DNA from 4 places in the Streptomyces sp. NPDC051561 genome. Region 2 is predicted to be linked to each of the others. Evidence: riboswitches for the same ligand, from Rfam matches in the RefSeq annotation. Region 2 holds a riboswitch; each other region holds the start of a gene.
What was found. Region 2 has a riboswitch for cyclic di-AMP ahead of ACIA73_RS32135 (transglycosylase family protein). Riboswitches for the same ligand answer to the same signal wherever they lie in the genome.
Positions count from the first base shown of each region.

Region 1: it holds a riboswitch for cyclic di-AMP, as region 2 does, so the genes downstream of both, ACIA73_RS23555 (M23 family metallopeptidase) here and ACIA73_RS32135 (transglycosylase family protein) in region 2, are expected to answer to the same signal.
Region 3: it holds a riboswitch for cyclic di-AMP, as region 2 does, so the genes downstream of both, ACIA73_RS35095 (M23 family metallopeptidase) here and ACIA73_RS32135 (transglycosylase family protein) in region 2, are expected to answer to the same signal.
Region 4: it holds a riboswitch for cyclic di-AMP, as region 2 does, so the genes downstream of both, ACIA73_RS20325 (peptidoglycan DD-metalloendopeptidase family protein) here and ACIA73_RS32135 (transglycosylase family protein) in region 2, are expected to answer to the same signal.

Region 1 is NZ_JBITDM010000010.1:259,342-261,534, forward strand. Features, by position in the region: gene ACIA73_RS23550 (PP2C family protein-serine/threonine phosphatase) at 1-427, shown strand, start outside; cyclic di-AMP (ydaO/yuaA leader) riboswitch at 753-886, shown strand; gene ACIA73_RS23555 (M23 family metallopeptidase) at 898-2,181, shown strand.
Region 2 is NZ_JBITDM010000020.1:18,372-20,564, forward strand. Features, by position in the region: gene eno (phosphopyruvate hydratase) at 1-79, opposite strand, end outside; gene ACIA73_RS32135 (transglycosylase family protein) at 448-1,146, opposite strand; cyclic di-AMP (ydaO/yuaA leader) riboswitch at 1,151-1,353, opposite strand; gene ACIA73_RS32140 (transglycosylase family protein) at 1,652-2,193, opposite strand, start outside.
Region 3 is NZ_JBITDM010000024.1:115,353-117,545, forward strand. Features, by position in the region: gene ACIA73_RS35090 (M16 family metallopeptidase) at 1-1,029, shown strand, start outside; cyclic di-AMP (ydaO/yuaA leader) riboswitch at 1,251-1,420, shown strand; gene ACIA73_RS35095 (M23 family metallopeptidase) at 1,434-2,193, shown strand, end outside.
Region 4 is NZ_JBITDM010000008.1:210,462-212,654, forward strand. Features, by position in the region: gene ACIA73_RS20325 (peptidoglycan DD-metalloendopeptidase family protein) at 1-852, opposite strand, end outside; cyclic di-AMP (ydaO/yuaA leader) riboswitch at 857-1,063, opposite strand; gene ACIA73_RS20330 (tyrosine-protein phosphatase) at 1,443-2,193, shown strand, end outside.

The sequences.
Region 1 (2,193 bases), on a different contig from region 2:
CCCGCGCGGCGAGGGCGTCGTACGACTGGTGAACCGGGGGCACCCGGAGCCGCTGCTGCTGTACGCGGACGGGGAGCTGGACGTACTGGAGCCGGAGGAGTTCGCGCTGCCGCTGGGGATGGGCGACCTGGGGGACTGGCCGGACCGGGCGCGGGAGTTCACGTTCCCCGGCGGGTCGACGCTGCTGTTCTACACGGACGGGATCACCGAGGCGCGGGACGCGCAGGGGGTCTTCTACGATCCGGCGGCCCGGCTGCGGCTGTCGCTCTTCCCGGGGCCCGAGGCCGTACTGGACGCGCTGATCAGTGACGTACGGGTGCACACGGGTGGCAAGCAGACGGACGACATGGCGCTGCTCGCGGTCGGACGGCCGGGGGAGCGGCAGCCGGAGCGGCGGCGGACCGTGGAGATCGTGAAACGGCCGTGAGGGCGGGAGGTGAGGCCGCCGTGCGCGGCCGCACGGGCACTGTGACTACGGGTTGTCACTGAGTGTGCGCGAAGGGGAGCGCTGTGCATAACAATTGACGATCTATCAGTTGTGGAGAGTTTGCGCGCGTGGGAATGGGTGTGGCCGAAGGGGCGTCAAGGGGGCGTTGTGACGCCCGGGTTGATGGCCTTTTGGGTCTTATGTCATGGCCAGGGATGCAAGCGTTGCGTTAACGATCAACAGGAACGGCTTGGAATTCCACTTGTGTGTCTATTAACGTTCGATAACGCAGCGCGGTCGTCCCAGCCGTCGTCAGAGACGGCGCCGTGCGCGTGCGCCGAATTCCGTGAGGAAACCGGGGAACCACCAATTGGGGTGAATCGGGCTGAGCCTGGCCCGTAGGAGACCTTCCTGCTCCGAACCCGTCAGCTAACCCGGTAGGCGAGAAGGAAGGAAAGGAGCGCGCCTCCGTGGCGTCCAACAGGCCTGCCCCCGCAGCCCCCACCACCGCTTTCTCGTACGGGTCCTACGGTGTCCCGAACGACAGTGAAGGCCCGGAGGGCACCGGTTACGGCAACGGACACGGTGCCGGCTCCACCACTGCGACGATGCCGGCGGTCCAGGCGACGCAGACCATGACGCAGACGATGCACCAGCCCCGCACCGGGTTCGAGGGTTTCGTCGACTACTCGGACCACGAGGGTCCGCAGGCATCGGCCGAGGAGTGGAACCCCACCGAGGAGTCCGTCGTCCCGGTCCGCGGCAAGCACCGGGTGGCCAAGCAGCGCGGCTCGCTCGCCCGTAGCTCCACCGTGCTGGGTGTCGGCGTGATCGCGGCGGTCGGCGCGGGTGGCATCGCCACCGCGCAGGACAAGCCCGCGGTGTCGATATCCCTGCCGGACCAGATCACCGACTCGCTCGACTCCCTCGCCGGCTCCCTGCCGGACGCCAAGTCCCTCCCGGGTGTCGGCGCGCTGATGTCCGACTCCGAGGACAAGCAGGACGAGGGCGTCATCGAGGCCGGTTCCGAGAGGGACGTGGTGGTCGCGGCGATGCCCGTCGCGGCGCCGGTCGCCGACGCGGCAGGCTCCGGGCAGCAGGCGGGTGCCGGTGAGAGCCTGCGCGCCCGCATCCTCCAGCAGGCCGAGCAGCAGCGCTCCGCGGCCGACGAGGCCGTCCAGGAGGCCGCGCGCGAGAAGGCCGTCCAGGACGCGGCCGCCGAGGCGAAGAAGCAGCGCGACGCGGCCCACGCGAAGGCCGAGAAGGCAGCCCGGGAGAAGGCGGAGGCCGAGGAGCGGGCCAAGGCCGAGGCCGAGGCGCGTGCGGAGGCCGAACGGCTGGCAAAACTGGCCGCCAGCTTCTCGCTGCCCACCTCCTCGTACTACCTCACCGCCACCTACGGGCAGGCCGGCTCGATGTGGTCCTCCGGCCAGCACACCGGACTGGACTTCGCCGCCTCGGCGGGCACCCCGGTGAAGGCCGTGCACGGCGGCACCATCAAGTCGGCGGGCTGGTCCGGCAGTTACGGCTACCGCATCGTCCTCGAAATGTCCGACGGCACCGAGATCTGGTACTGCCACCTCTCGCAGATGAACGTCTCGCCCGGCGACAAGGTCACCACCGCCGAGGTCATCGGCAACGTCGGCGCCACCGGCAATGTGTCGGGAGCGCACCTGCACCTGGAGGTGCACACTCCCGGCGGCGACGGCGTCGACCCGGCGGCCTGGCTGCGAGACAAGGGCCTGACGGTCTGAGCCTCCGCACCT
Region 2 (2,193 bases):
CCTCGACCTCGACCGTGGGGTTGCCTCGGGAGTCCAGGATTTCCCGGGCTACGACGACGTCGATGGACGGCACGAGCATCTCCTTATGGGATGTGACGCGTAAGGGGCGCCCGCTGAGGGCGCGCAGTGCAGGGTCGCTTTCGGCCTTGCGACAAGAGCCTAACGTGACCGGGGCCATCGGCCAGCCGATCGACCGTCCCGTGGGACGAAAAGATGCCTGAATGCCTGTAATACAGGACGAAAGACTCTGTGCGTCGCAACTTTCCGTGGCCCGCGCGTTCACCTTGTGTACGGATGCGGGCCGCGAGACGCAGCGGATCGAGACGCAGCGGATCAAGGCGTAGCGGATACGGAAAAGACCCCGGCCCGGCGCGTACGGGGGGAAGTCGCGCCCGGCCGGGGTCCGGCATGGGGGTCGGCGGGGGTGGGCCGCCGCCCCCACGGGGGTCAGCTCAGGTGGAGCTGCTGACCCGGGTAGATGAGGTCGGCGTTGGAAACGACGTCCTCATTCAGGTCTGCGATGTGCTGCCAGCCGCCCTTGACGCCCTTGGCCTCGGCGATCTTCGAGAGGGTGTCGCCGGACTTGACCTTGTACTCGCCGTCACCCTTCTTGATCTGGCCACCGGCCTTGGACTCGACCTTGGGGACCTCGACCTTGGGGGCCTGGCGGGTCTCGCTGCGGGAAGCGGGCGCCTCTTCGCGCTTCTTCTCCACCTTCGGGGCGGACTGCTTGGCGGAGCCCGAACCGGTGCTGACGCCCGGGTCGACACCGTCGTTGCTCAGGTTGCCGGCGCCGGCGCAGGCCCAGGCACCCGGGCCCTGGATGGCGAGCAGCTTCTCGGCCGCGGCTATCTGCTGGCCCTTGGAGGCCTGGTCGGCGCGCGGGGCGTACTGGGTACCGCCCGCGGCGGCCCAGGAGGACTGCGAGAACTGCAGACCGCCGTAGTAGCCGTTACCGGTGTTGATGGACCAGTTGCCGCCGGACTCACACTGGGCGACAGCGTCCCAGGTGTCGACGGAGGCGGCGGAGGCCGAGGTGGCCCCCATCAGCGGAGCGGCTACCGCCACACCGGCGACACCGGCGTAGGCGGCGACGCGGGTGGCCTTGGACGCACGGCGGTGCTTGCCCTTGCTGAAAAGCGACATGGAAATATCCCCTCACCGACGCCTTCGAGGTGAGCTGTCGGGTTCGGGCTGTGAGTTCGCCCGGCCGCTTCGCGTCCCGCAACTGCCTTACCGGCACTCGCGTTCCACTCTTCGGCTTCACCCCAAGCCGTTCCTCGCACGTCCTTCGACGTCCGGGCCCGGCACTTACCTTGGGTCCCCCGCTCCTGCCTACGGCGCTTACGCGACGACTGCTCCCGAGGCCCGCCGGCAGGATTCGGCGTGACGGGCTCCGGTGCTCACCGGTGGCGAACGAGGACGACCGTAAACACACAAGTCCCCGATGTTCAAAGACGAACATCGGGGACATCTCACCCCTACTTGCCCTTCCGCACCGCCCGTTTATGCAGGTCAGAAGGGCCACGGCAGGAGCACCCGGACGGGACACGCCAGTTGGGGCGAAGAGACTCATGTCTCACTCGCACGAAACCGGACATAAACCCTCGAACTACCCGAGTTTTGTGAACGTTTCCGGGTTGCTTACGGGTTACTTCGCGCCCAGCTCAAGGTGCTGGCCAGGCAGGATGAGGTCCGGGTCGCCACCCAGCTCGCCACGGTTGGCCTCGTAGAGCGCCGCCCAGCCGCCGGGCACCTTCTCCTCGTCGGCGATGTGCCAGAGGTTGTCACCGGCCCGCACGGTGTACGTCGCTTCCTCGCCGGGCCCCGCGGGGGACTTGCCGCCCCCGCGCGAGGCGTGGCGGCCGGACTCGCGGTCGTCGGCGCCGGGAGGCGCGGTGGGGTCGGCGGACGGGTCGGCCGACGGATCCTGGGTCGGGTCCTGGGCCGGATCCTGCGACGGGTCGGCCGACGGATCCGCGGAACTGCCCGTTCCGGGAAGGGAGTTCTCCGGGGCCGGCGTACCGCGGTGCTTGCCGTTGCCCGTGGAGGCGTCCGGCTGGCCCGGGGTGGCGGGAGTCTCCGTGCCGGGCGTGGCACCCGGAGCGGGCCGCCCGGTGCTCGGGTCGGCATCCGGGTCCGTGCCCTCGCCCGGAGTCGCGTTCGGGCCCGTGCTGGGCGAGACGCTGGAGC
Region 3 (2,193 bases), on a different contig from region 2:
CCCAAGGCGCTCGGCCTGCTCGCCGACGCCCTGCGCGCCCCCGCGTTCGCGGACGGCGAGATCGAGCGTCTGGTACGCAACCGGCTGGACGAGATCCCGCACGAGGCCGCGAACCCGGGCCGCCGGGCCGCCAAGCAGCTCTCCAAGGAGCTGTTCCCGGTCACCCTGCGGATGTCCCGCCCCCGCCAGGGCACCGAGCAGACGGTCAAGAACATCGACTCCGCGGCGGTGCGCGCCTTCTACGAGGCGCACGTCCGCCCGGCCACCGCCACCGCGGTCGTCGTCGGCGACCTGGACGGCATCGACCTCGACGCCGTACTGGCCGACACCCTGGGGGAGTGGACCGGCAACACCGCCGAGCCGCGCCCGATGACGCCCATCACGGCCGACGACACCGGACGGGTGGTCATCGTCGACCGTCCGGGCGCCGTCCAGACCCAGCTGCTGATCGGCCGCATCGGCGCCGACCGGCACGACCGCGTCTGGCCGGCCCAGGTGCTCGGCGCGTACTGCCTGGGCGGCACCCTCACCTCCCGCCTGGACCGCGTCCTGCGCGAGGAGAAGGGCTACACCTACGGGGTCCGCGCCTTCGCCCAGGTGCTGCGCTCCGCCGCCGACGGCACCGGCGCGGCCATGCTGGCCATCAGCGGCTCCGTGGACACCGAGTCGACCGGGCCCGCCCTGGAAGACCTCTGGAAGGTCCTGCGGACGCTCGCTGCCGAGGGCCTCACCGACGCCGAGCGCGATGTCGCCGTGCAGAACCTGGTGGGCGTGGCCCCGCTCAAGTACGAGACGGCCTCCGCCGTCGCGTCGACCCTGGCCGACCAGGTCGAGCAGGAGCTGCCGGACGACTTCCAGGCCCAGCTGTACGCCCGCCTCGCGCAGACCGGCACCGTGGAAGCCACCGCGGCCGCCGTGAACGCCTTCCCGGTGGACAAGCTGGTCACCGTGCTGGTCGGCGACGCCTCGCAGATCGCGGAGCCGGTCCGGGCGCTGAACATCGGCGAGGTCGAGGTCGTCACCGGCTGACCGATCAAAGGTCAAACGGAGAACCGCCGCAAAGCAGAACAAGTCGGACCCCGACGACCGTCGAGTCGTCGGGGTCCTCCCTTATGTCCGTTTTGTTGGCGAGGGTGCCTGTCTGCCGTGTGGGCTGTATTACAAAAGCCGCTCTCTGTTTGGTGATTGAAAGAGAGCCCGCTTAGCGTCGGTCCGTCTGTTCGTCAGAGTGCGCCGCACCAGCGGCAACCGGACAGTCATCGCCGAGTCCCCGTCAGGCGCGAGCCTGGGGAGCCGGGGACCCACTTACGTCCCTGGGGTGAATCGGACGCCATCGCCCTTCACGGGTGGGTGGAGTCCGTAGGAGACCTTCCTGCTCCGAACCCGTCAGCTAACCCGGTAGGCGAGAAGGAAGGAAAGGAAACAGCCACTTCATGGCGTTCACCCGTGCCGCCGGGAAGCACCGTCGACCCTCCGTACTCTCGCGCCGCAGCGCGAAGATCGCCGGAGTCGCCGCCCTCACCACGACCGGTGTCATCGGAACGCTGGCCCCCCAGGCCATCGCCGCCGAGCAGGACCTGGCCGCCGAGGACACCGGCACCATCCGCGCCGTCGTCATGGAGGACTCCGTGACGCAGACCCTCACCGAGAAGGTCGAGGCGCAGGCAGCCGCGCAGAAGAAGGCCTACCAGAAGGCCGAAGCCGAGCGGAAGGCCGAAGAGGCCCGCAAGGCCGAGGTCAAGCGCAAGGCCGTGGCGAAGGCCAAGAAGGAGCGCGAGGAGCGTGAGCGCGCCGCCCGCGAGGCCGAGCGCAAGCGCCTGAACACCTTCAAGCTGCCGGTCGCCGGCTCCTATGTCTCCACCAGCTACAAGTCCGGTGGCGCCATGTGGTCCTCCGGCAGCCACTCCGGTGTCGACTTCCACGCCTCCTCCGGCAGCTCCGTCGTATCCGTCGGTTCCGGCACGGTCGTCGAGGCCGGCTGGGGCGGCGCCTACGGCAACAACATCGTGATCCGGATGAACGACGGCTCGTACACCCAGTACGGCCACCTCTCCTCGATCGGTGTCTCCGTCGGCCAGACGGTCACCCCGGGCGACCAGATAGGCCTCTCCGGCTCCACCGGCAACTCCACGGGCCCGCACCTGCACTTCGAGGCCCGCACCACCGCCGAGTACGGCTCGGACATCGACCCGG
Region 4 (2,193 bases), on a different contig from region 2:
CTGGGAGTAGTGGCCGTCGCTGTGCCGGATGACGACCTCGTTGCCGTACGCGCCGCCCCAGCCGGCCGAGACGACGGTGCCCGGGCCGACCGCCTTGACCGACGTACCGGACGAGGCCCGGAAGTCGACGCCGGTGTGGTAACCGCTGGACCAGCTGCCGCCGGAGGCGCGGTAGGAGGTGGAGACGCCGGAGGGGACCGGGGCGGTGAAGCCGGTGCGGGAGCCCGAACCGGTGGACTGGCGGGACTCGGTGCGCTGCTCGCGCTTCTTCTCCGTACGCTCCTGGCGCTGCTCGGCGCGCTGCTCGGCCCGCTGCTCCTTGCGCTCCTCGGCGCGGTCCGAGGCCTTGCGCTCGGCGGACTTGCGCTCGACCGGGGCGGCCTGCTTGGCAGCGGCCGGGGCGTCGGAGGCGGGGGCCTTGGCGCCGAGGGTGAGTTTCATGCCGGGGAGGATGTACGACGGGTCGCCGCCGACGACCGACTTGTTGTCCTCGTAGAGCTTCTGCCAGCCACCGCGCACCTTCTCGGCCGCGGCGATCTTCGACAGGTGGTCGCCGGTCGCCACGGAGTACGTCCGGGTGGCCTGGCGTGCACCGTCGGTCTTCGGCGCCGCGACCTGCGCGGAGCTGGACGTGGGGGTGGCCGACGCGGGGGTGGCGGGGCGCTGCTGGGGGATCTTGATCGTCGGCTGCTGGGCCGCCTGCTGCGGCGCGGCGGCGGGGGCCGCGGCCTGGGCGCCGGTGGCGCCTATCAGCGGGAGGGCCAGTGCCGCACCGCCCGTACCAGCGGCGACAAAACCGCGGGTGAGCGAGGAACTGGGCTTCGGGCGGCGGTGCTTACCCTTTGCAGGCATGACGGATTCCTCTCCGGCGCCTGCGAGGTGAGCTGTCGGGTTCGGGCTGGAGATGCCCGGCCGCACTCTCGCGAGTGCGACTTCACCCCTAGCCGTACCGGGCGACTCACGTCTTCCGGTGCCGGCGTACTACCTGGGTCCCCCGCTCCTGCCACACGAAGAAATATGGGTGCGGATGCCGGGCGGTGGCAGGATTCGGCGGTCCACCCGGATTGACGGTGACCGTAGGCGAGTGAAGGGCGCCGGAACAAGCCGTTCCCTTCTTCTCCTTCCCGTCGGCACCTCTTCTCCATGTTTTTCGCTCGCCCCGACATCCGCCCCGGTGCCCGTTTTCCGCCCCTGGCCTGCCAATTGACGCTTCGGCACCAAGGGCACCGAAGTTCGTATGATCCTGCTCACTCACCCCTCCCACCTCTTCACCCCAAAAGCCTCTATGTGCAACAAAGCAACCAATTCGGTCACCCGAGCCTCAAGTCCCTTGTCGCGCCGAGATAGTTGCCCCAGGAACCCATGTCAGTGCCATGTCGTATGGTCGCAAAAGCGCCCCCGTCGGCCACCGCACGCCGGCGAACGACCCATGAGGAGCACTCGTGACGCAGCAGGTTCCGCAGGTCCCGGTCCCGTCGCCCGCCGCCGACGCGGAACCCGATCTGACAGGGGTACGGAACTTCCGCGACGTGGGCGGTCTGCCTACCGCCGACGGGCGGCGGACGCGGCACGGGCGGCTGTTCCGCAGCGGTCACCTCGCGCACGCCACCGGCCCCGACACCGAGTTCTTCAACTCCCTCGGTCTGCACACCGTCTTCGACTTCCGCAACGCCGCGGACCAGAAGCTGGAGGGCCCCGACGTCGAGCTCACCGGGGTCCGCAATGTGAACATCCCGCTGAGCGACCCGGCCGACGGCGCCGAGTTCTGGCGGATGGTCCGCGACGGGGACATGGGCCAGCTGCGGGAGATCCTCGCGGACGGCAAGGCTGCCGGGCGGATGACCGCGTCGTACCGCCGCATGATCAAGGAGCGGACCGCCGAGCACAGCCGGGTCCTGCACGCGCTGGCCGAGGACAGCGTCCCGGCGCTGATGCACTGCGCAGCGGGCAAGGACCGGGCCGGCCTGGCGATAGCCGTGACACTGCTCGCGGTGGGCGTCGGGCGCGACGCCATCACGGCCGACTACCTGAAGTCGAACGACCCGCACCGCCGCTACCGGATCCGCCGCAGCAGCAGCTCCCCCGAGGCGATGAACGACGAGGTGATGGGCCTGCTCGCCCCTCTCTTCGACGCCCGCGCCGACTACCTCGACGCCGCGTTCGCCACCATCGACGAGGTCTGGGGCGACAGCG